DNA from 2 places in the Methylomarinum vadi genome. Region 2 is predicted to be linked to the other one. Evidence: riboswitches for the same ligand, from Rfam matches in the RefSeq annotation. Region 2 holds a riboswitch; the other holds the start of a gene.
The links. Region 2 has a riboswitch for cobalamin ahead of EP25_RS0118270 (CbtB domain-containing protein). Riboswitches for the same ligand answer to the same signal wherever they lie in the genome.

Region 1: it holds a riboswitch for cobalamin, as region 2 does, so the genes downstream of both, EP25_RS0111740 (TonB-dependent receptor domain-containing protein) here and EP25_RS0118270 (CbtB domain-containing protein) in region 2, are expected to answer to the same signal.

What each region holds. Positions count from the first base shown of each region.
Region 1 is NZ_JPON01000001.1:2,331,160-2,347,038, forward strand. It holds gene EP25_RS0111655 (DUF2333 family protein) at 19-1,035, shown strand; gene EP25_RS0111660 (DUF4389 domain-containing protein) at 1,040-1,357, shown strand; gene EP25_RS0111665 (DUF882 domain-containing protein) at 1,478-2,047, shown strand; gene EP25_RS0111670 (L,D-transpeptidase family protein) at 2,059-3,768, opposite strand; gene dinB (DNA polymerase IV) at 3,937-5,022, shown strand; gene yjgA (ribosome biogenesis factor YjgA) at 5,019-5,552, opposite strand; gene EP25_RS0111690 (hypothetical protein) at 5,554-5,739, opposite strand; gene EP25_RS0111695 (SIMPL domain-containing protein) at 5,796-6,515, opposite strand; gene EP25_RS0111700 (NHL repeat-containing protein) at 6,743-7,627, opposite strand; gene EP25_RS0111705 (ZIP family metal transporter) at 7,867-8,700, opposite strand; gene pgeF (peptidoglycan editing factor PgeF) at 8,703-9,425, opposite strand; gene rluD (23S rRNA pseudouridine(1911/1915/1917) synthase RluD) at 9,412-10,356, opposite strand; gene EP25_RS0111720 (outer membrane protein assembly factor BamD) at 10,453-11,295, shown strand; gene EP25_RS0111725 (hypothetical protein) at 11,310-12,539, shown strand; gene EP25_RS0111730 (MgtC/SapB family protein) at 12,555-13,820, opposite strand; cobalamin riboswitch at 14,072-14,283, shown strand; gene EP25_RS0111740 (TonB-dependent receptor domain-containing protein) at 14,394-15,879, shown strand, end outside.
Region 2 is NZ_JPON01000001.1:3,642,317-3,658,195, reverse strand. It holds gene EP25_RS0118285 (sirohydrochlorin chelatase) at 1-276, opposite strand, end outside; gene cobM (precorrin-4 C(11)-methyltransferase) at 273-1,052, opposite strand; gene EP25_RS0118275 (CbtA family protein) at 1,045-1,779, opposite strand; gene EP25_RS0118270 (CbtB domain-containing protein) at 1,779-1,958, opposite strand; cobalamin riboswitch at 2,070-2,280, opposite strand; gene EP25_RS0118260 (hypothetical protein) at 2,410-2,925, opposite strand; gene thpR (RNA 2',3'-cyclic phosphodiesterase) at 2,927-3,445, opposite strand; gene EP25_RS0118245 (RimK family protein) at 3,742-5,217, shown strand; gene EP25_RS0118240 (DUF2817 domain-containing protein) at 5,223-6,296, shown strand; gene EP25_RS0118235 (GNAT family N-acetyltransferase/peptidase C39 family protein) at 6,289-7,392, shown strand; gene EP25_RS0118230 (DUF748 domain-containing protein) at 7,677-10,622, shown strand; gene EP25_RS0118225 (hypothetical protein) at 10,770-11,099, shown strand; gene EP25_RS0118220 (Mut7-C RNAse domain-containing protein) at 11,290-12,051, opposite strand; gene EP25_RS0118215 (porin) at 12,535-13,710, shown strand; gene EP25_RS0118210 (ammonium transporter) at 13,817-15,094, shown strand; gene EP25_RS0118205 (hypothetical protein) at 15,099-15,443, shown strand; gene EP25_RS0118200 (hypothetical protein) at 15,516-15,879, opposite strand, start outside.

The DNA of each region.
Region 1 (15,879 bases), 1.3 Mb from region 2:
GCGCAGGATTAACAATAAATGACAGACAACACTTCAGACCATGAAGATGCCAAGTCGAAGGGAATTTTATGGGCCTTTGGCAGCTTCCTTGGCATTGTTCTGCTGATTCTTATCATTCTTGGCGAATGGTGGGGAAGAGAACCCGGCCAATTCAACGTTCAGGAAGAAGCGATCAAGCGTATGGAAGTCACGCATACCGACCAAATGCCGGTTGGCTATGTTTATGCCAACACGCTGGCTCATATTGCCGAAGTATTGATGTATAAACCCGGCGGTTATATTTCCAACGACGTCGCACCGCCCGGCGTATTACTGGACAATATTCAGAATTGGGAACATGGCGCGCTCATCATGTTGCGCGACGCCACCACCGCCTTGCGCAACCATTTCGCTCGCGACCAATCGCAATCGGCCGAGGACAAGGACCTGGCCAAGGCGGAACCTTATTTTTATTACGAACGTAATTCCTGGGCCCTACCCTCCACCGAATCGGAATACCAGAAAGGGATCGATTCGCTGCATGACTACATGATCCGGCTGCAAGACCCTAACGTCAGAAATCCTGCCCAGTTTTATTCCCGCGCCGACAACCTATGGCAATATATCGAAATCGTCATTAAGCGTCTGGGCGGACTCTCCACCCGCCTTGCCGCCAGTACCGACCAATTCGCCGGCGCGGCGCACGGACCGCCGACCGACCCGATCGACATCCAAACGCCTACCTTAGGGCAAACCCCCTGGCTAGAAATCGACGATGTTTTTTACGAAGCCCGCGGAGCCAGTTGGGCGCTGTTGCACATTCTGAAAGCCGTCAAACATGATTTCGCCGACATTCTGCTAGACAAACGGGCGATGAATACGGTCGATATCATGATTCATTCGATGGAAAACGCCTTGACGCCGATTCTGAGCCCAGTGGTATTGAATGGCGATGGTTTCGGCATTTTCGCCAACTATTCCTTATCCATGGCCAATTACATCTCGCGCGCCAATGCAGCCGCGCTGGATTTACGCGACATCATGAACCGAGGTTAAAGTCATGCAGGAACAAATCAACGAAAACCTGAAAAAAACCAGCACCTGGAAGCGTATTTTCTTCATGCTGATTTACACGGTCATCGTTGGCCTGGTCAGAATTCTGTTGTGGGCCGTCATCCTGCTGCAAATCGCCTCGACCTTGCTGACCGGCAAATGCAATGAAAACATCCTCAGCTTCGGCAGCAGCTTGGCGGCATATCTCTACCATATCCTGATGTTCTTGACCTTCAACACCGAAAAATTGCCCTTCCCGTTTTCGGACTGGCAATTAACCCAGGAAATGAAACTTCCCAACCTCGATGAAAAGAAAGAGCCTTAATTCTTTCTTAAGTTAGACAACCTATGATTGCTTGACAAAAAAATTAAATTCAGTTTACTCCACAAATAACATCATTCTGCTATTGTTATTCTCACTGGATTTGCAATTTAAGCGTCTAACATGAACCAAAACAGTTTTATGCCCCCTACTCCATTAAGCCGCCGTCAATTTTTGCGCGGTGTTTCTTTCACTGCGGCAGCCATGGCATTTCCAAGCCTGGCTTCGGCGACCATCAAGAAAAGACACCCGGCAAAACATTTAGCTTTCGAAAACCTACATACCGGCGAACAACTGTCCGTCACGTATTTTGAAAACGGCCATTATGTAAATGGTGCCTTGAAGGAAATGAATAACTTGCTGCGCGACCATCGCTCCGGCGACGTATTCGCGATGGACCCATCACTGTTCGATCTGCTCCATGAATTACAACAGAACCTTGGAGTTCGCCGGCCGATTCAGGTCATTTCCGGTTATCGCTCGCCCGCAACCAATGCCCGACTGCAGAAACAAACCAGCGGAGTGGCGACTAAAAGCCTGCACATGCTGGGAAAAGCGATCGATATCCGCATGGACAGGGTGGACAGTAAAATCATCCAGGAAGCGGCCATTGCGATGCAGCGTGGGGGCGTGGGTTATTATCCGGAATCGGATTTCGTCCACGTCGATACCGGTCGAGTAAGACACTGGTAAGACAACCAGATTCACTGGGTCGAAGCCGTCAAGCTGGCCGCTTCACCCTTTGCTGGATAGAGAGCCTGGTTTAGTCGCTCGTCGTAATTATAGACGTCATCAAAAAAATAAATTTCGTTGTCGATCGCCATTGCCGTGCTGTAAAAAATCAGCACGGCAATGGCATTTCTAACGAAAACCCTTCGATTATCCCCTTCCCGCATGGCTTCCTGGATTTCTTCCCTCCGCCAGCCACCCCGCGAACTTAGCACGAATTGCGCCAACGCCCGGGGTTGTTCGACCCTGATACAACCATGACTGTAATCGCGCCGTTCGGATAGAAACAGTTTTTTTGCCGGCGTATCGTGCATGTAGACATCATAACGGTTGGGAAAAATAAATTTGACCAAGCCTAACGAGTTTTTCGGCCCCGGACGCTGCCTGATCTTCATCGCCCCTTGGCGCAGCAACTGCAAACTGTCTTCGGTCAGCCGTTGCGGCTCGGCATTGACACTAAAATACTGAACCAACTCCATGTTTTGCTGTTCCAGGTAATCCGGGTTTTTCAGCAGGCTCGGCAGGATTTCCTTATACGTAATATTTTTCGGCACATTCCAATACGGCCTGAATTCAAGATAAGCCAAATCGGCCATGAATACCGGCGTTTGATTCTTCTTGGCGATCCCCACCACCACCTTCATCGACAAATCACTAGGTCCGTTCAAGTTACCGGCTTGGTAAGCCCATAAGCGAAAAGCGGGGATATTCACCAGAATCAAACCTTGACCCTGATGCAACTCGGGCAACCAACGCATTCTTTCCAATGCCAGCTCAATTTGCCGAACCCGCTCGGTTAACGGTGTATTCAACGCCGCCAAGGTTTTTTCGCCGACGATGCCATCGTCATTAAGCCCATGCAAGCGTTGGAAATGTTTGAGCGCATCCACCATTTCGCCCCGATAGATATCGGATAGGTCGGCATAATCATGCAGCAAACCCAACACCTGCAATTTGTGCCTTAATAAGGGTATCTGAGGATCGCTATCCCCTTCTTCCAGCATTCCCTCGAATACGAGGCTGGGGAACCGAAAGTTGCGGGCCAATTCGCGATAATGTCTCAAGGCTTGCTTAAGTCGGCGATAAGACGACCAATTTGGTTCGACCCGTTCGGTCAATTGCGTAATTTGAACGTTTCGAACGGCGTCGATCAGAAAACCGAGCAATAGGTCATAATCGGTAGCGCGCCAAAAGCCGAAGCGTTCGTTTTTACGATCAATCCGTCCGCGATGAACGTCACTTAAATAACGCAACGTACTCAGGCTCAAGGCAGTATCGAGCAAAGTCAATTCGAAATTATTGGCTGGTTGCTTTCCTTGCAACTGCCGCCACTTCGTTTTCAAATTATCCACATCATAAACAGCGATCGGCAACCCGCTGTCGGGAGCGGACTCAAGCAAACGGAATACCTCGGCGGCATGAGTATGCAGATCATCCCGGCTGAGCCAAAGCAAGGGCTGGGGAGACTCGAAATATAGGCGTTTTAGGGCAACTTGTTCGCTCTCGGAAATAGTTTGCGATAAATAAGGATGTTTTCTAAAACTCAATACCGATGTAATGACGGCAGGGGGCGGAAAAGAAGAGGATACGGATGAATCGGCAAATGCGGAAACCAACGAAAAAATGACGCAATGCAACAGTATTATGCATTGCACAAGAAAAGTCGGCACCTTAAAGTAGTTCATTGAAACCTGCCAAATATTATCGAGCGATCAAACCACTGCTTGCCGACAGTGACTTGCCGCATACTTATATTGTGTTGGTCTCCCATAATAGCAATTTTGTTCATTTCCTCCATTTGTCATTACAATATTTGTGACCCATCCGAATCTTTATAGTAATCCACAATGAGCATGGCCGCCTCGAAACCTGATCGCAAAATCATTCATATCGACATGGATGCTTTTTTTGCCGCGGTGGAACAGCGCGACAATCCGAACTACCGAAACAAACCCATTGTAGTTGGCGGGAGGCCGGATTCGCGCGGCGTGGTCGCCACTTGCAGTTACGAGGCCAGAAAATACGGAATCCGTTCGGCCATGCCGTCCTCGCAAGCCTATCGTCTTTGCCCTCAGGCACTTTTCATCAAACCTCGTTTCGAAGCCTACAAAGAAGCTTCGACCATCATCCGTCGCATATTCTCCGACTATACCGAACTGTTCGAACCGCTGTCTCTCGATGAGGCCTATCTGGATGTCAGCGCGGTAAAACGCTGCCAAGGTTCGGCAACGCTAGTCGCCCGGGCGATCAAACACGATATAAAGCACCAAACCGACCTGACCGCATCGGCCGGCATTTCCTACAATAAATTTTTGGCAAAAATCGCTTCGGATATGGACAAGCCCGATGGGCTCTATGTGATCACACCGGAACAGGGGCCTATGTTTGTCGAACAGCTCCCGATAGGAAAATTCCCCGGCATCGGCCAGGCCACGGAAAAGAAGATGCATGCCCTGGGCATAAAAAACGGAAAGGATCTGAAAACTTTACCGCTGTCCATGCTAATCCAACATTTCGGCAAGGCCGGCCAGCATTATTTCAACATCGCCCGGGGCATCGACAACCGGCCAGTCAATAATCGCCGCCCCAGCAAATCGGTCGGTATTGAAATGACTTATCAACAGGATCTCGATGACCGAAATCTGATTCTGCAACAGCTATTGGCCCTACTGGACAAGGCATTGCGAAAACTAAACGACAAGCGCTTAACCGCCCATACCGTCACGATCAAGATCAAATATCAGAATTTCGTACAAATCACCCGCAGCCGCACCCTGCCGCAACCCATCTTAAACGCCCAGGGCATCGATTTGGTTTTTTCCGAATTGTTGAAGGACACCGACATCGGTACCAAGAAAGTACGCTTGCTTGGCGTTACGCTATCATCCCTGGATAAACCGGATCTGCGCCATTTCCGGCAACTGGACCTGTTCTGTTAATTCGTGCTGATCAGTTCCTTGAGATATTGATATAACAAACGGGCCGACCTCGGCGGCTTTTCGGCTTGCCGCTCTTTTAACGCGTTGCGCTGCAATTGCCAAATATGCTGGCTGTCGGCCTGGGGAAATTCGCTCAACAACCGGGTCAACTGCTCGTGGCCGTTCTCAGACAGCAATTGATCGCGCCACTGTTCGGCCTGGTGATGCTCCCGCACCGCATGGGCGCTTTGATTCTTGATTCGGGCCAGCTTCTCCTGCACCGCTTCCAGGTCGATCTTACGCAGTTGCGCGGTAATATACTTTAATTGACGCTTTCTGGCCCCCTTATGCGGCATTTTCGCGGCTTCCAGCACTGCCTTGTAAATGTTTTCCGGCAATTCTAATGAATCGATTTGCGTTTCCGCCAAGTCGCAGATTTCTTCCGCCATAGCGAACACGACGGCGATATCCCGCTTGATCTGGGATTTATTCGGCCGCACCGCGTATTCGATCAATTCCTCATCGTCGTCGTAATAATCTTCTTCCTGCATCTCAAACCATCATAATCAAAAAAATCACAAACATCACGACAAAAGCGATCGGCACCAGCACGCCGGCCCAATCTTTGGGAGCCCGTTTACTCATTTCCAACGACCCCTTGACGCCGGGCCACATCCAGAAGATGACCAACACCACCAATACGCCCAGCAACAAATTTTCCCATCCTGAAGTTTCCATCATTTTGCCTCCGCGGTTACAAAATTCATTGTAACAGAGCCGCGCTGCAACGGCATTCAGTCGGTCAAATAATATTCGATCGTCGAAACGACTCTGATCTTCTTGATATGCGGATTGTTTTTGTCGCGCGGCGAGATGGAAAAACTGCCTTGGGAAGCGCGTTTGATTTTGCCCAGCAGACTGTTAGAATCCTCGGCAAACTTTTGCGCAACTTCGCGCGCCTTGGTCGTGGCTTCCTGGATCATTTCCGGTTTCACGTCATTGAGACGGGTAAACAAATACTCCTCCCGATTCTGGTAATCGCCTTCGGTAAAGACGATGCCCCGCTTGCCCAGTTCGTTCAACTGTTTCATTAGCGAGCGTACTTGTTGGACTTCGCCGGAATACACCGTCACCGTTTGTATCGCGCTGTAACGGAATTCGACTTTTTGGTCGCCGCCAAAACGTTGCGCTAATTTATCGGTAATGGACGGCGCGGAGACGGTCATTTCGTTTTCCTTGATGCCCGCTTTGCGGAGAAACGCCTGGATTTCATTGGTGTTCCTTTCCACTTGCGCGTATATTCCCTCGAGTTGATTATCGGCGGCGGTGAACTGAATGGGCCAGATCACGATGTCGGCGGGAAACTCACGCTCCGACAGCCCCTTGACCGTGACGCTGCGTTCATAGGCCTTGAAGCGCAGAGCCGCATTTCCCAGCAAATAGCCCAGCGAAGAAAGACCCAGGATAATTGAAATCCCCAAAATCAGGGCTTGTGTATTTTTGTTCCGTTCCATTCGAGCCTCCTCGTTAACTGACCGATGACCGGATAAGCAGACATCATACTGCGATTTTGCTCGGCCCTCATGATAATTCGATGTCATTCGAATTAGTTGCAGTGAACGGACGTGAAATGGCAAATGTCATCCATACCGCAGGAAACCGAAGATCGGCGCGATCTTAACCGTTCTGGCCTATGAGACAATCGGCTAAACGATTATCTCATAGGATGCGGCATTGACGCCTAAGTCGCCTGGTGACGTTTGCGATTTGAAGAAAATATCAACAAGAATAGACCCGAAATGAACAACCAAGCCGTTTGCGGCAGAGGCACAAATGACAGCTTAATAATTTTGGTATGATCGATGTTATCTATCATATACAAATTGCCTGCGTCATCGAAGGTAAGCTCTCCTCCGGTTTCATCGAAAGTCGCAATTCTTTCCGCATTAATCGAATCGGAAAGATCGAACATATAGATCGAATTTTGCGTAAAACCTAAATCCGCCCTCCCCGGCGTAGAAATGAAAATATGGCCCAGGCTGTCCAAAGCAATGCCGGTTCCGACAACATTTTCCAACAATATTGTCCTGTTTCCAGCAGAATCTATGCGATAGACGTTTCCGAAGGTTCCGTCCGACTCCATCCTGCCGGTGTAATAGACATTCCCTTCTGAATCGGCATCGACGCCGGTAGGTCGATGATGATTGAAAGTTCTTACATCCCCTATTAATTCAGGAATAGTCGCATTAATTTTTCGAATCACACCGGCATCTCCTGATGCCGCGCGCTCACTCACATAAAGGTTACCCAATCCATCAAAATCGAGCCCGGTCACGCCATCATAGCTTGTCGCGTAAGAAACGAAATTTGAAATTGAAGTGTAAGCGGAAGACGCTTCCAATTTTAAAATACTGACACCCCCGCTGCCGTCATCCGAAACGTCTTCAATATATAGATTTCCAGTCGCATCGAATTCAATCGACCTGGTGGCGGTAGCCAGCGTCAGATAATCGGTCGCGTTCCACCCGGGGGCCAGATAGGTCGCAACCAAAGCATGCGCCGGTGATAACAAACACGTGCCGCCAACGAGTAACCCTACTTTTATATATTTCGTCAAACTTTTCATAAGGCGTTCCTCTAGTAAGTTTGAATAAGTGATTCAATTCGCTTGATCGGGCACATGCAAGATAAACCCAACAAACGAAATGGGAATATAGTGAAACAGAAGAAACTATTCCAGAAGGGTGTATTTTGTCGCTTCCTCTCTTAGCCAGTCTGGCGATGGAAATCAAAATTTATCAAGTAGAAAATTTAGGATAATATTACCTCTGAATTGGCTTATCCGCTAGAATAATTATTACATTGTCAACGCGAAACTTTTTCGAAGTTCTCGGCGATTTCTATGTCATGCGCCACGCCGTGCAAGGAAAAAATCAACAATACGCCGGCCAGGATCAAGCCGATCTGCTCAAGCGAAGTCTTGATATCGGTTTTTCTATGCAGCGACGGAATCAAGTCGCCGACGGCGATGTAGATAAAGCTGGAAGCCGCCAAAGTCAGGAAATAAGGAAGGATATCGTGCAAATCCTCCAGGCTGAAATAGGCCAACACGCCGCCAATCACCGTCGTCAAGCTGGCCAGAATGTTATAGAACAGCGCCTTGCCCTTGCTATAGCCGCTTTCCAACAAGATGGCGAAATCGCCGACTTCCTGGGGAATTTCATGGGCGGCAACGGCCAGGCTGGTGACGATGCCTAATTGTACATCGGTCAGAAAGGCCGCGGCGATCAACACGCCGTCGACAAAATTATGGATGCTGTCGCCCAGTATGATCAACGCGCCGGTCGAACGTCGCCCGTGACCGTGATGATGATCATGGCCTTCATCGAGATGCACCTCGCAAGAATGAGAATGACAATGACGCCAGATCAATAATTTCTCCAAGGTGAAAAACAAAAGAATGCCGACCAGGATGCTTCCCGATAACGATTGAATTTGGTCTGGGCGCACCTCTTCCAGGGCATGCGGAATCAAGCCCCAAAACGAAACGGTCAACAACGCGCCGATGGCGAAACTAATGCCGTGCGGCAATATGCGGTTCCTATGGCGTTCGGGCAACAATAGAAAAACACCGGCCGCCAATACGCTCAATACACCGCCGACTGCGGTAAAAACGATGATAAAAAACAATAACTCCAACGTCAGTCTCTCCAGATGAGGGTGGCCATACGGCCGGTTTCGCCATCACGGCGGTAGGAATAAAAACGCTCGGCTTCCATAACGGTGCAATAATTGCCGCCGAAAATGCGCTCAACACCCTGTTGCCTCAGGGTGATGCGCGCCAATTGATAAATATCGGCCAGCCATTTTTCGCCCCTCGATTCCTTGAAGGCAACGGCGAAATCCGGCGATTTGTTTAGGAAAACCCGTCTGACCTCACTCCCGACTTCGAACCGCTCGGGACCAATGGCGGGCCCCAGCCAAACCAATAAATCGCGAGACCCCATTGCTTCGATCGTCCGCTCGATAACGCCCGCCGCCAGACCGCGCCAACCGGCATGAGCAGTGGCAATGATACTGCCGGCTGCGTTGGTGAAAACCAACGGCAAACAATCCGCCGTCAAGACAACGCAGACGATTCCTGCCCGGTCGCTATAACTCGCGTCCGCCTCCTCCACGCCGTTGACCCGATCGGCCTTGATCACTCTGCTGCCATGCACCTGTCGCAACCAAACCGGCTCTGCAGGCAAGCGCAGGTCATGTTTAATCCGGTTCCGGTTCTCGAAAACGTCTTCCTGCCGGTCGCCGACATGTGCCGCCGGGTTCAAGCTGGCATAACCGCCCTCACTGACGCCGCCGGTGCGCAGCGTGGTAACGGCATGAACATGAGCCGGTGCCGGCCAGTCGGCTTCAATCCAATTCATCTTCCGCCAACACACTTAACAATTGCTGCATGTCCGCCGGCAACGGCTGCTCCCATTCGCAATATTCTCCGCTCACCGGATGCTCCAGCCCCAACTTGGCCGCATGCAAAGCTTGGCGCTTGAAATCGCGCAAAGCCTGCGCCAGCTTCTCGCTACATCCGGCCGGCAGTTGAAATCGCCCACCGTAAACTTGGTCTCCGACCAAGGGATAATTGATATGGGCCATATGCACCCGGATTTGGTGCGTACGGCCCGTCTCCAATTTGACCCTGATCAGTGTATGCCGTTTGAAACGCCGTTCTAGCCGGTAGTGTGTCACGGCCGGCTTGCCGTCCTCTCTGACGGCGTTGCGCTTGCGGTCCACCGGATGCCGGCCGATCGGTTCATCGATCGTGCCGCCGGCGGTCATCCAACCCTTGACCAAGGCCAGATATTCGCGGTTGATGCTGCGTTCCTGTAATTGCTCGGTCAAACTATGATGGGCCTGCAATGTTTTTGCCACCATCAATAAACCACTGGTGTCTTTATCCAGGCGATGTACGATGCCGGCGCGGGGCAATGTGTTCAGATTCGGGTCATGGTTGAGCAGCGCATTGACCAAAGTACCATGCCAATTGCCTGCGGCCGGATGTACGACCAATCCGGCCGGTTTATTGACGATCAAGATGGATTCGTCTTCATAGACGAGATCCAGCGGAATATCCTCGGCCTCATTCTCCAGAACCACTTCCGCCTCGGCATCCAGCCTGATCTCCTCGCCGCCGACCAATTTGTCCTTTGCTTTCAGTGTGCGGCCGTCGACCAGCACCCGTCCGGACTTGACCCAGGTTTGCAGTTTGCTGCGCGAATAGTCCGGAAACATTTCCGCCAAACACTGATCCAGACGCATTCCCGCTAGCTCATCGGGGACAATTGCCGTTAATATAGCCATATCCAACTGTTTTTAAGTTATACTCGCCTGTGGCGATAAGCCCGGGCTTTAAAAAATCACAAAAAACCCGCTATATTACAACGTGCTGTCATTAATATGCGATTTCTTTTCATAAAAATTTTATTTCTTCTAACCTTACTGACCCTGCTGCCGGGCTGCGAAACATTGAAGAATTTGCAATCGGGCGACTCCGGTTCCGATGCCGAATACACCGGCTGGGACGCCAAACAATTCCATGAAAAGGCGCGAGCCGCCATGGAGGCCGGCAATTATCAAAAAGCGATCAAGCTCTATGAAACGCTGGAAGCGCGTTATCCGTTCGGCGATTATGCCGCGCAAACCCAACTCGATGTCGCCTACGCCTATTACAAAAACGACGACCCGGAAGCTGCCATCGCCGCCGCCGACCGTTTTATCAAAATTCATCCCAGAAATCCCAATGTCGATTATGCCTATTATTTGAGAGGCTTGGTCAATTACAATCGCGGCATCGGCTTTCTCGACCGTTTTCTGCCCACCGACGCCTCGCAACGCGACCCCGGCAACGCCCGCAACGCCTACGATAACTTCGCCGAACTGATACGCCGGTTCCCCGACAGCAAATACGTGCCCGATGCGAAACAGCGCATGATTGCGCTGCGTAACAATCTGGCCATGTACGAAGTTCACGTGGCGCGCTTTTATATGAAACGACGCGCCTATGTCGCCGCCGCCAATCGCGCCAGCCATGTCGTGCAAGAATACCAACGCACGCCGGCCGTCCCTTATGCCCTGCAAATCATGCGGCAGGCCTATACTAAACTTAACCTGACCGACCTGGCCGCCGATGCGGAGCGGGTGTACAAGCAAAACTATCCCGACGGCCCCCCGGTGAAAGAAAGCGAAGGCGAGAAAACTTTTGTCGAAGCGCTTTGGGACAGCATTGGTTTCGACGAATAACACAAGGTCGAGCGATGAGGGGAAAACAGAGAACGCTTTTTAACAAATGGCAATTACTGTACCTCCTCATCGCTCCGGCACTCGCCTGCGCCCACCACCCCGCTAACGCGCCCCCACTGTTTCAAAACCGCTTTTTCACCCTCTCCCAAGACAATTCATTGCTGTGCGCGACCAGCGACAACCAATATAAACCCATCGCAGAACTGCGCCAGGTCATCGCTTATTACGAAAAGGACGCGGCGGATCTGCGTTCCCATTCCGTTGCGGTATTAACCGACCACACCCACCCGCGTCATTTGGAGGATTTGCAGGAATTTCGCGAAGATTGCGCCGGTCGTTCGTCGCCCGATCTGTGTGTGCTGGAGAAATATTGGGACAGCGAGGAAGCGGCGCTCAGGGCCCTGGCGCTATTCTACGACACCAAGACCATCATCAAGCACAGCGACGATTACCGCATTCCCCGTTTTAAGGACGACCATCTGCGCGTCTTCGAGAAAGGCATCCGGAAGATTCCGCCGTTCCTGCGGCAAACGATCAGCCGGGCAAAACCGATGGAACGATTGGAGCAAGCGATAGAAAAAGTTCCGGCGCATATACAAAGCCTGATCAAGGAGGCGTTCCCGGAAGATTACGGCACCAGCGTCTGGACAGATCACACCCGCCCGTTGATGATCGTACCGGGCACCGGTTTCAGGGGGGAAACGGTCGCGCAAGTGTTCAGCGGCCAGAATATGATCATCTTCACGATCAAGGCCTTCGACAAGGCCAAGGATGGCAGGATGTACCGCGACATTAACTTAAAATACCTGGTTGACTTCCGCCTGCCCATCCTGATTCATGAAATCGCTCATACCATCGACAACTTCCATTTCTGGAACGGCACCGACGATCTGTACTTCTTTTACTGGTACCGCAAGATGTCCACCGACAATGCCACAGCGAAATTAATCCTGAATGCTAAACTGGCGCTATGGCCGTCGAAATGGTTCGAAGCCTTCGAATATTTATGGGAAGTCAATGAAGGCCGCTATAACGGCAGAATCCAGGAGAAATTGGCCGAACTGGTGGCGCAATATGTGCTGATTCCCGAACGATTGAAGCAAAGTTCGCCGGTCGCGTATCGATGGTTGCGGGACGACGTCTTTCACGGCCTCGAATACCAAGGCTACGACACCTGTTCCAGCCCGGTTACCAAACCGCTCAACCTGTGGGAAGACGCCATCGCCAAGGTCCTTGGCCAATAGTCACCGGGTTTCGATTTACCAGACCCAGAGCCAAACCGCAATTCCGCCGCCCATAACGCTGCCCGACAAAGGCAGCCCGACGCGAATACCAATTTGGCGTCCACCGATAAAAGTTGCCATCCCGCTTTTTATCAGGTTGTTGACGCTAGCCGCGATAATGATGCCGGTCACCGCTATTTGCACTGCCAAATCATCCTGACTCATACGCGCCAGCGATAATGTAATCGCATCCACGTCCGCCACGCCCGAAGCGGCGGAGAGCGCCAAAACCCCGGCTTCGCCGAACCAATTCTGTAAAGCTTTTCCAAGCAACATAACGATGGCCAGCAACAAGCCGAAACTCAGCGCCGTGGTTAATTCCAAGGGATTTTTCAAAGGCACCGACGCGACCGCTTTCTTGTGCGATGCCAGCCGCCAATAACACAGTGCCGGCAGATAGCAGATCAGCGCCATCACCGCCGCCGGCACCAACAGTAACTTGAATAAATCGGGATTGATCAAACTCGCGACCAGCAACATGCGCGGAAACATGGTTCCGCAGGCGAGCAACACCCCCATCGCCAGTATCGATGCCATTGCTCCGTCGCGATAACGCGACAACCGGGAAAAGTGCAACGTGAGCGCGGTGGACGAGGCCAAGCCGCTGAACAAACCGGTAAAGAGAGATCCCCGTTTCGCGCCGCCGATCTTGATGGCAAAATAACCGACAAACGAAATGGTCGCGACCAATACCACCATCCACCAGATCGTATAAGGATTTAGGGCTTGCCAGGGACCATAACCCTGATTCGGAAAAATCGGCAATAGCACCACCGAAATCAGTAACAGTTTGATTCCCGCTCTCAGCTCGTTGCCTTCCAAATGACTCACCCAACGATGCAGCAACGGCTTGTAACTCAACAGCATCGTCGCCACCACCGCCGACGCCGCGGCAATCGCTATTTCCCCGCTTGCCGCCAGCGCGCCCAGAAAAAAGGTCAACAACGCCGCAATCAGACTTGTGATGCCGACATCTTTCCCCTTACGCATATTGACCACATAAGCCACGGTCAGCATGCCCGCCAACCCGAGGAATACCAAACCCAAGACCAGCGAACCGAGCTGTTCCGTCAGCAAGGATGCAACTCCGCCCAACAGGCCGATCAAGCCGTAGGTGCGCACTCCAGCGATGCGGCCGCCTTCCTCCGCCTCGCGTTCTTCCCAGCCGCGCTCAAGGCCGATCATCAGACCGATGGCCAGAGCGACGCTTAAAAAATAAAAAGCTTGTTGAGTCTCACTCATGTATTTGCCATGTATTGTTCGACAGATAATAGGTATAACAATACATCAGACGATGGGCTTAGCAAAAATTCGAGCGATATCGTGTAAAAAAATCATTTAGCCGACTTGCTTGGGGACGAATTGCTATTTTTTCTCACTCATTAAAACATTTATATAGCGCGCAAAGTGTGAGTGTATTTTGGATGTTATTACATCGTTGCAAACGTCCCCTCTATTCTCTCAACCTTGACTTTATTTGTTGACTCTCTATAATTCGCCTCTTGCTTTCTGGTGCCTGGTGACTTCATCACAGGCTTAAAAGGGAAGCCGGTGCGTTGTTCGACAACAAGGCCGGCGCTGCCCCCGCAACGGTAGATAAGTAAAAGAACCGTCATATGCCACTGTGTCCGAGGATATGGGAAGGCGATAGTTTTGGCTTCCGCCACTTATGAGCCCGGAGACCTGCCTGAGAGTATCTCGGTGCAGCGGAGGGCTGTGTACGAAAGCGACAAGGCCATTCCCTTTTGTCTTTTCCTCATTCCTTCCTCTGCGATTATTTCAGCTTTCGTTTGCGCGGGCGGCGCAGAGGATATAATGTATAAAGTTTATTTCAGCACGTTCTTGTTGGCCGGAATCAGTCCGGCATTGGCCGACGAATCGGTCCAGCTCCCTAACTATGTCGTCACGGCTACACGGGCCGACATTCCCACTAACCAGTTGTCGGCGGCCACCACCGTTTATACCCGTAACGATATCGAGCAATATCAGGTCAACACATTGCCGGAACTGCTGCAACGCACCACCGGCATCGATATGACCCAGAACGGCGGCATGGGCAAAAACACCAGTGTTTTCATGCGCGGCACCAATTCCGATCATGTCTTGGTGCTGATCGACGGCATCAAAGCCGGCTCGGTTACGAGCGGCACGTCACCGTTTCAATACCTGCCAGTCGATCAAATCGAACGCGTCGAAATCATACGCGGGCCGCAATCGAGCCTGTACGGCTCCGAGGCCATCGGCGGCGTGATCCAGATTTTCACGCGCAAAGGCAAACAACAGGCAACGCCTAGCATCACGCTCGATGCCGGAGGCGGCAATTACGATACCCTGCAAACTTCAGGCTCGATCAGCGGCAAATGGCACAAGGCCTGGTACACCCTTTCCGCCTCGCATATCAATACCCAGGGCTTCGATGCCCGCGAACCGACCAGCCGGGTCGATGATCCCGACAACGACGGTTATTACAACACCGGCCTCAACGCCAAGCTCGGGTACCGTTTCGACAACAACGCCGAAATCGAAGCGTTTTATATGAGGACGGAAGGACGCACCGATTTCGACGGCACCCCGAACAAAACCGAATTCGTCAATCAGGTGGTCGGCCTATCCGGAGCGGCGGATATAACCGATATCTGGCATTCGACGTTACGGCTGGGGCAAAGCCGCGACGATAACGATAATTTCGCGCCGGACGGTTCTTTTTACAGCCGCTTCGGCACCACCCGCTGGAACGTCAGTTGGCTGAACGAATTGCAATTGGCCGACGACCATCAATTGGTGCTCGGTTCCGATTACCGCCTGGATGAAGTCGATAGCAGCACCGATTTTACCGAGAGCGAACGCTATGGCGTCGGCATCTTTGGTGAATTACACAGCCGTCTGTTCGAGCGTCACTACATCAACGCCTCGCTGCGCTGGGACGAAAACGAAGCCTTCGGCGACTATGTCACCGGCAGTTTCGGCTGGCGTTTTAACTGGGACTATGGAATCAGCGCTTTCGCTAGTTTCGGCAATGCCTTCAAGGCCCCGACATTCAACGAACTGTTCTGGCCGAACACCGGCTTCGGCGGCGGCAATCCCAATCTGGAACCCGAGGAATCGACCACCTTCGAAGCAGGCCTGGCCGGCGCTCATGACTGGCTGAACTGGGAAGTGCGCGCTTACCACACCAATATCGATAACCTGATCGCTAATTGGCCGCCGGAAAATATCGACAAGGCGCAAATCGACGGCATCGAAACGGAAATTGGCGCGAAGATTCTCGGCTGGCACAACAAGCTAGGATTTCAGCTATTGA
Region 2 (15,879 bases):
CGCATGTTCGATATGCTCGGGGATTTCCATTTTGACGTGGCCGGCGGCGTTTAGAATCAACGGCACGACCACGACTTGGCCGCCGCGTTGCGCCGCTGTATCCAGGCCGTCGTCCAGCAGCACGTCGGCAAATTCGATGAAGCAGACTTCGACATGGTGCTGCGGTTGGCGTTGTCGCCATGCGTCGGCGAAGGCAAGAATTTCCTGATTGCCAGAGGCTTCGCGCGAACCGTGGCCGACCAATAAAACGGTTTGTTTCTGTAAGTTTGGATTCATGTTTTCGTGGCTTTGCGAAAGCGATGCGAAAAACCGGCATCGTAGAGTTTGGAATGCTGAATCTCGGGCCAATCGCGAGCGCCGAGCGCCGGGCTGGCGATAATCATAGCCTGGCTGTTGATTTTTTCGGCGCGGCAACGCTCTCGAATGTCTTGCAAAGTGCCGCGAACGATTTTTTCCTGACCGGGCCAACTGGCTTTTTGCACCACCAATATGGGGGCATGCTCCGGCCAACCTGCGGCCGATAAGGCTTTTTGCACCTTGTCCAGCAGCGTAATCGACAGGAAAAGACATAAGGTGCTGCGATGAGCAGCCAGGGCTTCCAGTTCTTCCCCGGACGGCATTGGCGTGCGCCCGGCGACCCGGCTCAAGATCACGGTTTGAGTGACTTCCGGCAAGGTCAGGGTTTCCCCGGCCGCAGCCGCCGCTGCGAAGGCAGAGGAAACGCCGGGTACTACCGCCCAGGCGATGCCGGCCTGATCCAGCGGCCTCACCATTTCGGTCAACGCCCCGTAAAGGCAGGGATCGCCGGTTTGCAAGCGGACGACGGTTTCATGCTGGCGGGATTGCTCGATCAGCCATGCGGTGATGTCGTCTAGCGTCATGTCTTTGGAGTCTCGAATCAGGCAGCCGGCCGGGGCGTACAAGGTGGCCGCTTCATTCACCAAAGAACCGGCAAACAACACCGCGCCGGCTTGAGCTAATAAGCGTTGTCCTTTGACGGTCATCAATTCGGGGTCGCCCGGGCCGGCGCCGACAAACCAGACCTTAGCCATGTGCGCTCTCCTTCGCGGGCGAAAGTGGATTTTGCTTTTTCGGCTGAAAACGAATCGCCAACGCCGCCGACAAACCGCCCAAAACCAGCCAGAACAGCAAATTACTGACTGCGGTCGCCTGTATGAATTGCGCTTCCAAGGCCGCCGGCGCCAGACTTGCCGCGACGACCGGTTGCGGCGCGCCTATCGCATGCGGGAGCCATATCAACAAGGCGCCGGCCAGCTTTAAGGCCTGATGGTTTTGCAGAAACAACAATCCCAAGCCGGCGGCCGTCGCGCAAACTGTCGCCAGCCACCAATATTGGCGAGCGACCAGTTCGGCGGACTCGGTGCCGGGCAATTCCGGCGGCAGCCCCAAGCTTGGCGCTACGAAAAACACCGCGTAAGCGCCCAAGCCCCAAGACAGGCCGCCGGTCCAGCGCGAAGGCCTGCGTAAGCAATAGGCGCCCGTCAACATCAGGGCGAAGCCAATGGCCATGACGATGTTGCTGCTAATGGTCGCCAGCGTTCGCTGCCAGCCGTCCTCGGGCTGCCAGGCTTCGTCAGGATGTTCATGACCGGCAATGGCGTCGGCTGATATATCGGACGCTAACGAAAGGCCGACTTCAAAGGTCTCTGCTTCCAAGATCAACGGCGTGACCCATAGCATTTGCATCAGGGACAATAATATCGCCGCGGCAATTCCGGAAATGCCGGCTGTCAACAATAGAGACTTAAACAGGCCCATCAGTGGCAAGGAAAGCCGGTGGCGTGACGGGTGTCGTGGGTCGTATTGTGCACTTCGGCAAGCGGCGTAAAACCGACGGCCAGCACCATTGCTGCGCCAAACAACATCATGGATAGGCCGGCGATCACGCGCGCATCGAGCGCGGTAGCCAAATGGGAAAACGTGGATTGAAAAAACATGACAGTCTCCTCGAACAAAGTGGATTTCGGGAGCAGACTGGATAGGAAAATGACGCGTACAGAGACGGATTACGAGAAGGTCTCCTGCTTGCGCTCTCCCACCGAGTCGGCAACCATACATTCGATCAGGCCGGTCTTCTGGCTTACCGTCATTTGAAGTCGTCCACCTTCCCACACAAATTGCGCAGTGGCATCAGGACGATTCATCAGGCTTACAGCAGCGGGGGCTGCGCCGGAATCGATAGACAACTATCTCACCGGACTTCCCGTTTAACTTCGGTACACAAATGCGGACCGAAGCACCTTATCGTTTAATCAGTATAAATCAGACGTGGTAAAAATGGCTACGTTTTTGTTCTTCCCTTGGTTTTTGAGTGACCGTAAAATACGTGTCCGCGCGTGGGATAAGCTGCGAAGAAAGACAAAAAAATCAACGAAGGCGCTGCATAATCTAGAAACACACGCCATAGTCCAACAAAAATTCGTGGCAATTAAAAAATAGGCGCGGATAGTCCAAACGAATGATTAATTTCAGGACATATTCAAAATAAACCGCCAACACTGTCAACCGAGCCAACGCCGACCAAAACCTGGACCGACAATTCGCCGAATTACGCCAAACGCACAACGTCCAAAACAACACCGGCGTCAACAAGATGAAATGGACCTCGTCCCAGCTCGATACGGTAAACTCTCCTCTTTTCGCCACGGTGTCGACGGCATACAAAATCCCGTTCAGCAACAGAAAAAACGGCCAGAAAACCTGCCATAGCGTTGCTTTTCCAAGCCACGCCCGCAGCAGATAATGGCGTAGCCCGGCATAACCTTCGAAATACACATGCTCGGCTGCCGGTTCCGGAGAGCTGATCCAGAAAAAGCCGGCCAACATCAGTGTCGCCAACAGCAGTTCCCAAGGTTCGACTACCCTCATTTCATGAAAAAAAATCGGTAACGAGTAAACAAACATTTCAGTTTTCCACGGTTAAAGGCCAGCTCTGTACTATCCGGTATTGAACGCCGAGGTCGGTGCTGACCGATTCCATCAACGCAAACCTATCCGCCGGCCAGGACAGCGGCTGAAACTCGATTTCCGGTTTGAATCTGGCCTTCCGCGCCAGTGTCACATGAGCCTTGTATGGCCTGGTATCGACATCGATATCGCAGCCCACGGTTATTCTGGTCAATTCTGCGACAAGATCCAACAGCGGCTGCGGAGGTTGCGAACAGGTCAGCGACAAAATGCCGGGCCTGCGCCACAGGGCCAACCGATCGAACAGGATGTCCATGGAGGGCTCAATGATGCTTCCCGCCCGGGCCCTGAGAGTTTGCTCCTGATTGGCGTCGACATCGCCTAAAAACACCAGGGTGATATGAATATTGTCCGCCCTGACTTTCCTCAAGTGGTCTTTCTTGATCGCTCGACTCAATTTGACTACCTTATCCCGGGTTTCATCATTCGGGCATAAGGCAAAAAACAATCGTTTCATCGGGATTCCATCGTCAATGGAAGATTTAAAAAGGCTTAAACGTTTTTAGCACGGAACCAGCTCATGAGCAATGCCGACAATTTAAATGGCGAGAACGCGATAGATAGCGGTCCGCTTATGATCGCCCTTTCGCACCGCCCCCGAAAATCCGCCATCGGGAGATCAATTTATGCGCTTTTTGCCGCTGACTAAATTTTCGGCTAGCTATTGTAATTTGCCGGATTAAGCTTATTATCGCGTTAATTATGACTGCCTCCCCTTTAGCGTCGCATTGCATAGACTCATCAGGTAACACCATGCAAACCCTTCATATTGTCGTCGATCATTTGGATGACTGGCGGCCCTATTATCCGAGTAACGAGCTCATCAGTGTCGAGGACTACCTGTCGGCCCCGGTGACCGGTCCCGAGAGCAAGACCCGCGTCATCAACCTGTGCGGCGATTACGACTACCTCAGTACCGGTTATTATTGCTCGTTATTGGCGGAAGCACGCGGCCAACGCGTGATACCGTCGATACGCAGCATCAATGACCTGGCCAACCACCGTTATTATCGCTTGTACGATAACGACCTGAACCGCTATCTGGAAAAGTGCGACATCGGCGACGCGCGCCATCTGCGGGTCAAGTTCTTTTTCGGCCAGTCCTCGCAGGCCAGCCTGGAAAAACTGGGCCGACGGTTGTTCGAGCTGTACCCCTGCCCGATCCTGCTGGTCGATTTCAGTCGCCGCGAACGGCATTGGCAAATCGATGCCATCAACCCCGGCAAATTGACCGAATTGAACGACGAAGAGCAAACCCTGTTCGCCAACGCCATCGATGGCTACAGCCGCAAAATCTGGCGCAAACCACGTCCCCGCAAACGCTTCCGCTTCGATCTGGCGATACTGTGCAATGCCAAAGAAGCGTTTCCGCCCAGCGATAAAAAAGCCATCAAGCATTTCATTCGCGCCGGCAACGAGCTGGGCCTCGATGTCGAGGTCATAGGTCCGCACGACTATGCCCGCCTGTTGGAATACGATGCATTGTTCATACGCGAGACGACGGCGATCGACCACCACACCTACCGTTTTGCCAAGCGCGCCGAAAGCGAAGGCATGGTGGTACTGGACGACCCGGATTCGATTCTGAAATGCACCAACAAGGTGTTCCTGGCCGATCTGCTGGCCGCGCACAAGATCGCCACGCCCAGGACTCGCCTGCTGATGCGGGACAAACCGCTCGATTACGAGGAACTGGAACAGGAATTCGGCTACCCGGCGGTGCTGAAGATACCGGACGGTTCCTTTTCCCGCGGCGTGGTCAAGGTGCAAAACCGCGCCGAACTGGAAAAGCAGTGCCGTTCCTTGTTCCAGGATTCGGCTATTTTGTTGTGCCAGGAATATGTCGTGACCGATTACGACTGGCGCATCGGCTTTCTCAACAACAAACCGATCTACGCCTGCCAATATTTCATGGCCCGCGGCCATTGGCAGATCTATAACCACGGCAGCGACGGCAAGACCAAAAGCGGCGGCTTCACCACGTTGCCGGTCCATCAGGTACCCAAAGACGTCATCAAAACCGCCAGCCGCGCGGTCAAGCTGATCGGCGACGGGCTATACGGCGTCGACATGAAGCAACTGCCCGACCGCAACGTCATCATCGAAATCAATGACAACCCCAGCATCGACAGCGGCATCGAGGACGCCTGGCTGGGGGAGGACCTATACCGCACCGTGATGGCCGAGTTTCTGCGGCGCCTGGAACGCCTGCATAACGATTACCGTTGACAACCATGCCCTACGCCTTCGACCTGGATTGCTTCGCCACCGATTACCGCCACGCCCGGGAGAAATTCCGCCACGCCTGCAAACACCCCGAGGGCAAACTGCGCACCTTCAACCATCCATTGAGCAGCGAGCGCCTGCCTCTGGCCACCGATGCCTATTGGCTGGGTCCGGAACAGGCAGCCAACGTATTGGTCGTAATCAGCGCCACGCATGGCGTGGAAGGCTTTTGCGGTGCGGCGGCCCAGGCGCAATGGCTGCGCCATGAAAGCCTGGTTCAACCGGACAGCGCCGTTCTCTTGATCCATGCGTTGAATCCGTTCGGTTTTGCCCATTGCCGCCGGGTCAACGAAGACAATGTCGACTTGAACCGCAACTTCGTCGATTTCGGCCAGCCTCCCGACAACCGCGGTTACCGGCAACTGGCGGACGCGCTGTTGCCCGAAAGCCCAGGCGCGGCCGCCAGCGGCAAACAGATATTGGAAACTTACCGCCGGCAACACGGACAAAGCGCATTGGAACAAGCCATCAGCGGCGGCCAATACCAGTTCGCCGACGGCCTGTTTTATGGCGGCGAGCGCCCCAGTTGGTCGCGCCGCGTCATCGAAACGATCATCGCCGACTATCGCCTGGCCGAAAGGCGGCGCCTGACGGTGATCGACATTCATTCCGGGCTGGGTCCCTACGGCTACGGCGAAATCATCTGCGACCATCCGCCGGCATCGAACAGCACCAGACTGGCGAAACGCTGGTTCGGCGACAGTGTGACCGAACCGGCTCGCGGCACCTCCACGTCCGTCCCCAAGTACGGCTTGCTCGACTATGCCTGGTATCCGGCGATCGGCGATCGGGGATGTTATGTCACCCTGGAATTCGGCACCTACAGCGTCGCTGAAATGTTTGCCGCGTTACAACAGGAAAATGTTTGCTGGCACAAAAACGTCGGGCAGGACGAACAAAACGCGGCGCGGCAACGCCTGCGCGACTATTTTTATCCGGCCAAGCGGGACTGGCAGGAAATGGTGCTGTTCCGCTGCGCCCAGGTCATCGAACAGGCCATGCAAGGGCTGGCAAATGATTGAACCGCGCTTTCGCCAGGCCAACAAAACCGACATTCCCGCGCTGGTCGCGATCGAAAACCGTTGCTTCAGCGAAGACCGACTGACGCAACGCAATTTTCAATGGATGCTGGAAAAGGCCCATGCCGAACTCATCGTCGTCGAGGCGGAAGGAATCATGGCCGGCTACGGTTTGTTGCTGTATCGCCGCGGCACCTCGCTGGCCCGGCTCTATTCGCTGGCGATACTGCCCGAACACCGCGGCAGCGGCCTGGCTGCGAGCCTGCTCGGCGCATTGGAAAATTGCGCCCGACAGCACGATTGCGTCTATCTGCGCCTGGAAGTACGCCCGGACAACGAACGCGCCATCGCCTTATACCGGCGCCTGGGTTATCGCCAATTCGACCGCAAGCTGGATTATTACGAAGACCATAGCGAGGCGTTGTGCTTTGAGAAACGCATCATTTACCCGCAACCGGTCACCCGCCTGGAAGTACCGTTTTACCGGCAAACCACCGAATTCACCTGCGGCCCTGCATCGTTGTTGATGGCGATGAACGCCTTAAATCCGGAACTGGAACAAAGCCAGGAACTGGAGCTGCAATTGTGGCGCGAATCGACCACGATTTTCATGACCTCCGGGCACGGCGGCTGCGGCCCGCACGGCCTGGCGCTGGCGGCTTACCGGCGCGGTTTCGCGGTGGAAATGTTTCTGAGCGAAGAGGATGTTTTGTTTATCGACAGCGTGCGCAGCCCGGAGAAACGCCAAATTATTGCGCTGGTGCAGGCAGACTTCATGCGCCAATTGCGCAAGACGTCCGTCCGGATCCATTACCGCCGGGTCTCGCTGGACGAACTGTGCGAGCACCTCGACGCCGGCCGCATTCCGCTGGTTCTGATCAGTACCTATCGCATCAACCGCAACAAGGCGCCGCATTGGGTCGTGATCACGGCGCACGATGCGCATTTCGTCTATATCCATGATCCCGACATGGAGGAAGGGCAGCATTCGAGCATGACCGACAATATCTATGTGCCGGTGCCGAAAAGGGATTTTCCGGCGATGGCACGCTTCGGCCGTAGCCAGTTGCAAACCGCCCTGGTTCTTTCCACTCAATGAATTATGCCAGCAATTCTCAGCTTGAGCATTTTAGCGGTGTTTAGGGCCTGAGGCGTGTCTGTCGAGGAACGCCGTGAACCCGTCCTTGGGGTCTTGACGGCGGCATCCCTGCCGCCGACATCCTCGCCAAACACCCCCAAGCCCTCTCTGTTATCCTAATTGGGAATTGCTGGAATTATGTTATCGTTTGGCAATCCCTAGTCGTTCGTGTTAAGAACATTGGGGAAAGACAATCGAACAATAGGTTTAATGACGCCGTTACACTCCTATCGCGAGAGTGAATCATGGGAAAACTGACTTTATCGTCGAGAAATAAAATAGTCTTGTTATCGTTGACCGGCGTAATACTGCTTTATGCGCTGGCCGGCTTCCTCGTGTTTCCCGCCGTTCTCTCCCATCAAATTCCCAAATTGGCGCAGGAAAAACTGCACCGTTCAGCGTCGGTCGACGACATCCACTTCAATCCGTTCTCGTTGGAATTTTCCGTCGATGGATTTACCCTCACCAGTCGAGATGAAAGTCCTTTCGCCAGTTTCGGGCAATTTTATGTCAACCTAAACATGTGGCGATCGATCATCGACCTGACCCTGACCTTCGATCAAATCAAACTGAGCCAACCTTATGTTTTTGTCGAACGCGACCGCAAAGGCGACTTCAATTTTTCCGACCTGCTTAACCAAAAGCAGAGCCCGGATGAAGAAAATCAATCGAACAATGGCGAAATGTTTCCGGTCACCCTTGAACAGGTAACGATTGCACAAGGCAAATTGACCTGGGAGGATAATTTTTATCCGCAATCGCAACGGGAGGATATTTACCCGCTGGACCTGACGTTGCACAACTTGACTACCCGACTTGATGGGCAATCGCAGTTGGGATTCTCGCTGATGTTCGCCTCCGGCGGTTCTTTTACTTGGCAAGGCACGCTAGGTTTAAATCCTTTATTTTCCGACGGCAACATAACGCTCGAAAAGGTCAGTTTCCGTCGAGTTTGGGAACTTTTCCTGAAAAATGCGGTGCAATTCGAAATACAGAAAGGCAGCGAGCTGATCGAGGCCGAATACCACTTGCGCGACGGTACGACCGGTCCCCGTCTCTTGATCGACAATGCCCAGGTCGAAATCTACGATGTAAAAATCTCGGAAAAAGCTCAGCCGGATGTCTTGATCGACATACCGGATTTCAAACTCTCCGGCATCAACGCCAACCTAGCCGACAAAACCGTCAAGATAACCGACATTTCAGCCAACGATGCCGCTTTCAAGGCCAGGCTGAACGCCGACGGCAGCATCAATTATCAGTCCTTGTTCAAAATGGGAGGCGAACAAAAACAGACGACGGCTGCAACCAAACCAACTGCCGGAAAAGAGCAACCGTGGTCGGTCATCATCGACCGGCTGGCCATGGAGAATTTCGCCCTGCGCTTTGTCGACAACACCTTACCAAGGCCCGCCACGATTGCTCTGTCGAATATCGACTTCAAGAGCCAAGACCTGAGCAGTGAAGCAGGCGCCACTGTGCCGCTGAATTTATCCTTGACCGTCAATGACGGCGGCAAAATCTCGCTCACCGGCGAAACCTCGCTCGAGCCGTTCCAAGCCGACTTACGGTTCAAAGCCGATGCCATCGCGCTAAAAGATTTTCAACCCTATGCCGATAAGGCCGCCAAACTCGATATCCTCTCGGGGCTGTTCAGTGCCGATACGCATATCGCCCTGCTTCAACAAGATAAGCAGGAGTTGGCCATCACCCTGCAAGGCGATAGCCGAATCAGCGACTTCGCCAGCAAAGACCGGATTTCCAACCAGGACTTCCTGAAATGGGGGGAGTTGAGCCTGCAACAGATGAATTTCGATATCGCGGGGAACAGCTACAGCATCGACAACATTACGCTAAAACAGCCTTATGCCCGTGTTCTGATCAAACAAGACAAGAGCCTTAACGTTAACGACGTGATTGTCGCCAAACCAGCAACCGAACAAACAGCCGCTGCCCAAACCGAGGCAGAGAAACCTCGGCAACCCGCGCCGACATTCAAAATCGGCCGCATCGACATCAGCGGAGGCGAATCGGATTTTGCCGATTTGTCGCTGATAATGCCTTTTTCCGCCTATCTCAACCGATTACAAGGTTCAATAGATAGCATCTCTACGGCGCGCAACGACATCACGCGAATCAAACTGGCCGGCAAGGTCGACGACCTGGCGCCGGTCAAGATCGAAGGCCAAATCAGTCCATATAAGGGAGATTCGGAATTTGCGCTGGATTTTAACAGCATGCCCATGCCGTTGATTACCCCTTACATGGCCCAATTCGCCGGTCGCAAGATCGAGAAGGGCAATTTCACCCTGGGTTTGCGTTATAAGATTCAAAACCGGCAATTGACCGCCTCGAACAAGCTGTTGATCGAACACCTGGTCTTGGGCGATAAAGTGGAGAATCCGAAAGCGGTGTCCTTGCCGTTAAATCTCGCCATCGCTCTGCTGGAAGACAGCAACGGAAAAATCGCTCTCGATGTGCCGATCACTGGAAGTCTGGAAGACCCTAAATTCAGCGTAGCCAGCATCGTGGACGACGCGCTGGTAAATGTCATCACCAAGATCGTCTCTTCCCCTTTCAATGCGATCGCCTCCTTGATCGAAGGCGGTAAAGACATCAGCAACATAGCGTTTCCTGCAGGACAAGCCACCTTAATAGAGGATCAGCGCCATAAACTCGATGAACTGGCCGTCGCCTTGAAGAAACGCCCCAAATTGCAATTGGAAATCAAGGGGGCGGCCTTTTCCCGCCTAGATTGGCCATCGTTGCAGCAGGAAACGTTGCGCACTCAATTGCAACAACGCCGGGCCGACGAATTGAACCGGGAAAACCAGACAAATCTGGCGGCGAAGGATATTCGCCTATCCGAAGAAGATTACCAACGCTTGCTGGCGGATCTGTTCATCAAGAATTATCCGAACTTAAACGAACGTTCTTTTTTCGGCACGCCGCGTTTGCTGGACCCGAAAATGGGTGACTTTTATGCCGTGGCAGAACGCAAATTGGCAGCGGACATTCCTCCCGATCCTGAACGCCTGGCTCAATTGGCAAATTCCCGCGCCCAGGCGATTGCCAAGTATCTGATCGCAAAAGGCATCGCCGTGAACAGAATATTCATGTTGGACGCCAGTGTCGATACTAAGAATTCCGCAGAGGAAGCAACATCGACATTAAATTTAACAGTGAACTGACATCTGCTTGAGGACACAAACAAAATTACATTATTTTTCTATGGATTTAAAATGCGTGAACCTGATCACATGCAATATAAGCGTATCAAGCTAGAATATAAGTAAATAATAATAATTTGAAAAACTAAATTTTTGAGGTATTGGTTAATGAAAAAATTATTAAACTTCTTTGCTATTTTATTCGTCCTGTTCAGCACTTCAGTTTTGGCGCATCATCCGGCGGAAGATATTGTCGACGAAGATATTTATGCGATGATCGATAGCATGGTTGCCGATACTCCCCACGCAGATTTAACTTTCGAACAGAGAGAAGATGCGATGGATACAACCATTACGAGTGAGTCAATGGTTCAATTGGACAATATGTTGGAAGACAGTTTGATGACTTACGTTGACATGCTGGAGGGTGACGTTTCAGTAACGATCGACTTTAACGACGATAGGTCGGTGACTATGACTATTATGCAAACGCTGTAACGGCCCTCTTTCGATCCCATCCTCTCCCCCACTGTTTAACACCTATCGTTAAACAGTGGGGGATTGCATACCCTGAAACTAAAGCAGTTAATCTTTTGTTGGAATCGGATTCTTTAATTCGATGGGGTATTGGCTCCAAGTAAAAAATCGCTCCAGCCGACTTTTAGTATTCCCGATCATTTCTGCTTTTTCACCAAACTTTTGAATCCATAAATTCTTGCAGCAACCGCTGGGTGTCGTCCTGGTGACTGCCCTGCCAATAAATCTGCCCACAGTTCTGGCAAATCCAAAAATCATCGAAATGCTTGCGCGTCAGCGGCGCCAACCGTTCTTCGATTTGCGCCTTGGGGATCGCCACTAATGGGCCATTACAGCGGGTACAACGGGTATGAGGCGCAACCAAGCGATACAAGTCGAAGCGCCGCAGCACTTCCTTGACTTGCTGCCGCGGTTGATCGGAGCGAACGAAATAGCCGTGAGTGATGATTTTTCTGCGCAGCAGCATGCGGTCCCTGGTCAATACAATGCGATGTTGCCCATGAGCGATTTCGGCGATTTCGGCATCCTGATAATCGTTGCGATACAAGCAATCGAAGCCCAGTAAACGCAGATATCGCGCCAACCTCCCCAAATTACTGTCCGCTACGAAACGGCAATTTCGTAACGGTTTTTCCCTTACCTTCAATAACGGGCTGATGTCGATGCTTTCGAATATCGGATAAACACTGATGCGGTCATTGTGTTGTACGGCATGGGAGAAATCGACCGACTCGCCATTGACCAGGATCAATTCCACTTCCGTATGCGGCACTCCCAAGGCCTCGATCACATCTTTCACCGATGCCTTGCGTTCGATCGCATATTGAAACTGAGTCCTGCGTCGCGCAAGCGGAAGAAAATCGTTCAGTTCTTCGTAGAATCGTAGATAAAGGATGGACATATGAGGATACAAGACGACTTCGTTCGGCTAAAGGCGGAACCGTGGCAAACCGATCACATTCACGGCGTCTTCTGAAGCAAGCAACTGATAAAAAACATTTTTATACCGAATAGCTACCAATAAACGTTGCTGTTCTTAAAAGTAATTTGCATGGCTGTTAGAAATCTTTTGCGTTGCACCAAAATAGTTCATAAATACATATAATTTGTTTATAAATATCAGTATCTTAAATATTTAGCACAATAATAGTATTTTTACGCACCTTTATAGTGCAAAATAAACTGTTTTCTTTGTAAATGAACGTAAAAAAAAGCCATCCCCATTTAAGCGGCCGAAATCACGCATCGGCTACCAAACCGGAAAACAAGGTAACTAAGCAATATTCCAGACTTTTTTGCTTGATAAGATTTTATCACTAACAATCAAAAACTTACCTTCAAAAAAAATTTAATAAGGTATGAAAATTGCTTTGAATCTGCGTCCATACTGGAGACAATGCAATTGATTCGACGAGCTTTCCTTAACTCTGTACTAGCGACATTTTTACCCTTCTATGCGTTCGCTGCGGAAGACGGTCTTATTGAAGCGATCAGTGGACACAATTTAAACCAATCGGAATTTCTACAACGCAACTCCATCCTCGTAGGCGGCTGGATTGCCGCGGGCTTCAGTTATTCCACCGACAACCCCGACCATCGCGACAATGGCCCCGTCACGTTCAATGACCGCAACGGCGAACTCCAGTTGAACCAACTCAATTTCTATGCCCAAAAACTCGTGGATATGGAGTCGGATAACATCGAATTCGGTGGCCGTATCGACCTGCTCTACGGCACCGATGCCCGTTTCACCCAGGCAACCGGGTTGGATGACAACCTGATCAGCGAAGCCGATTATCGGTTTTACGATCTGGCCCTGCCGCAAATTTATCTGGAAGTTTTTTCGCCCGTGGGAAATGGCTTAAGCGCGAAAATCGGTCATTTCTATACCATCATCGGTTACGAAGTCGTCAATGCGCCGGACAATTTCTTCTATTCCCACGCTTACACCATGCAGTATGGCGAACCCTTCAGCCATACCGGCATTTTGTTCAATTATCCATTGAACGGCAATATTTCAATTAACATAGGCTCCGTCAACGGTTGGGACAACTTTAGCGAAGATTTAAGCAATTGGAATTTTATCGGCAATATTTCGTGGTCGAACGACGACGAATCCACTTCGCTCGTTTTGTCCATGATTACCGGCGACATTGACGCTGCCTCCAACGAAAACCGGACGTTGTACAGTCTGGTCGCTACCCACCATTTCACTGACGAACTGCATTACTTGCTGCAACACGACTTCGGCTTCCAGGAACAGGCGGCGATGTCGGGCAATGACGCTTATTGGTATGGCCTGAATCAATACCTTTTTTACGACTACAGCGATACTCTTTCCTTTGGCCTGCGCGCAGAATGGTTCCGCGACGATGGCGCGAGCCGCCTCACTGCCGGCTCCTCGGCAAGCTATTTTGCCGTTTCCACCGGCATCAACTGGGAACCGCGCAACTGGATAAAAATCCGGCCGGAAATCCGTTACGACTGGGCCGACGGCGACACCCATGCTTTCGACAATCAGACCCGAAACGATCAATTGCTGTTTTCAATGGACATCGTCCTGACTCTTTGATTTCTTTGCCACTATCCCGCGTTCTGAGATGTCTACGCGCCTTGGATAGCTTATTAAGCCGGAAAGGATTATCATTGATAGTGATTCAATATAATAATAAACCATCATGAAAGCACTTCTGACTTTGCCTTTGTTTACCCTCGCCTTCCCTGCTCACGCCGACCAATTAAACTCGGCCGATACGGCTTGGATATTAACCTCGGCGGGCCTGGTGCTGTTCATGACCCTACCGGGTTTGGCCTTATTTTACGGCGGGTTAGTCCGCACCAAAAATGTATTGTCGGTCATTATGGCGTGTTTTTCCGTCACCTCCTTGATTTCGGTCATTTGGGCGATGCTCGGCTATTCCCTCGCATTAACTGACAGCGAAACTTGGCAGCCTTACCTGGGCGGCACCAGCCAAATACTCATGAGCAATATGTCCGAGGAAAATCTGGTCGGCAATCTGCCGGAAGCCGTTTTCGCGATGTATCACATGACGTTCGCCATTTTTGCCCCCGCCTTGATTGTCGGTAGCCTGGTGGAACGCTGCAAGTTCTTCCCGCTGCTGTTTTTTTGCGCCTTGTGGGAAATTCTCGTCTATGTACCGACCTGTCATTGGCTTTGGGGTAATGGCTGGCTGGCCGAACTGGGCGTGATGGATTTTGCCGGCGGCATAGTCGTCCATGGCAGCGCCGGAATCGCGGCCCTGGTGGGCGCCATCATCCTGGGGCCGCGAAAAGGCTTTCCGCAACAGTTGATGATGCCCCATAACCTGACGATGACGGCGATTGGCGCGGGTATTTTGTGGGTGGGTTGGCACGGCTTTAGCGCCGGTAGCGCCTTAATGGCCAACGGCGCCGCCGGGATGGCAATGTTATCGACGCATATTTGCGCTTCGTCGTCTTCGCTCACCTGGATTTTGCTGGACTGGCTGCGTTTCGGCAAGCCCAGCGTCCTTGGAGCCATGACCGGCATGGTGGCGGGTCTCGGCATGATCGCCGCAGGCGCCGGCTACGTTTCGCCATTCGGCGCCTTGCTGATCGGCGTTATTGCTGGCACTGCCTGCTTTTACTCCATACAGCTCATCAAACAAATTCTAAAAATAGATGATGCGCTCGACGTTTTCCCTGTCCATGGAGTCAGCGGCATTTTTGGCGCCCTGTTGACCGCGATATTCGCCGACGAATCTTTCGGCGGCAACGGCTTAATGATAGAGGACGGCATATTTCAGCAATTCCTCATCCAACTGCTCGGGATAGGCGTGGTCTTAGTCTGGAGCGCGGCAATCAGTTATGTATTATTCAAGCTAATCAACAAAACCGTCGGTTTAAGAACCACGGATGAGGATGAAGTAAACGGTTTGGATATCGCGCAACATGACCAACAAGGTTACAACCTGTAAAGCCATGCTTTCGATTTTGAAACAATTGCTCAAGCCTTCGTTACTTGCCGCCAGTTTTTTCTGGGCCGCAATCGCTAGCGCCTCACTTACCGCGGAACAAGCCGAACAAATCGTTCAAAACACCAACTGCAATGGACAAACCGTCGCCGAAGCCATTAAATCCCATATCAAACGCCATTCGCAACGGGACCTAGGCTGGCGGGTATTCATAGAGGAAGACTATATTGACGTGGAAAGAGCCATATTGGTCAACAAAGGCCGGCAAATTCGCTACCGTTGGCGCATCGACCGGCAAGGTCTGGTGGCCCCCGTCAATAAAAAAGCCAGACAACTTTGCGCCGGTTCTTAGAACAACAGCGGAACCAATGCTTTCCGGCCTCTCTACCTATGACCTCCTTGCCCTCCGAATTATCGGCATCAACTAACGTATATGCCCCCGAATATCCGTTCGTAACTGTCCCAAGAGTACGTTAACCGCGGCATTCCGGCCCAACCGCCGCAATTGGTTCAGCGCATCCTGAATCTGGGGGACGGTATGGGCGCGACCGTCGAACTTACGAAAGCCGACCCCACGGACGGTTTTAAGGCAGAGCCAAGTATTTGTGAATTTCATGAGTATCGGCGGCTTATCCGCGCCATTGCGGTAAAGCATCGGGCCGTTAACCGGCGGGTTACCCGATCGCAATGCGTTCATCACCTGCTGGTTAGTCGCATCGATATAGGGTATTTGATCCGGCATATCCACCTGCAAAAGAACGCCGCCATTGGCCGGGCAATAATCGGAG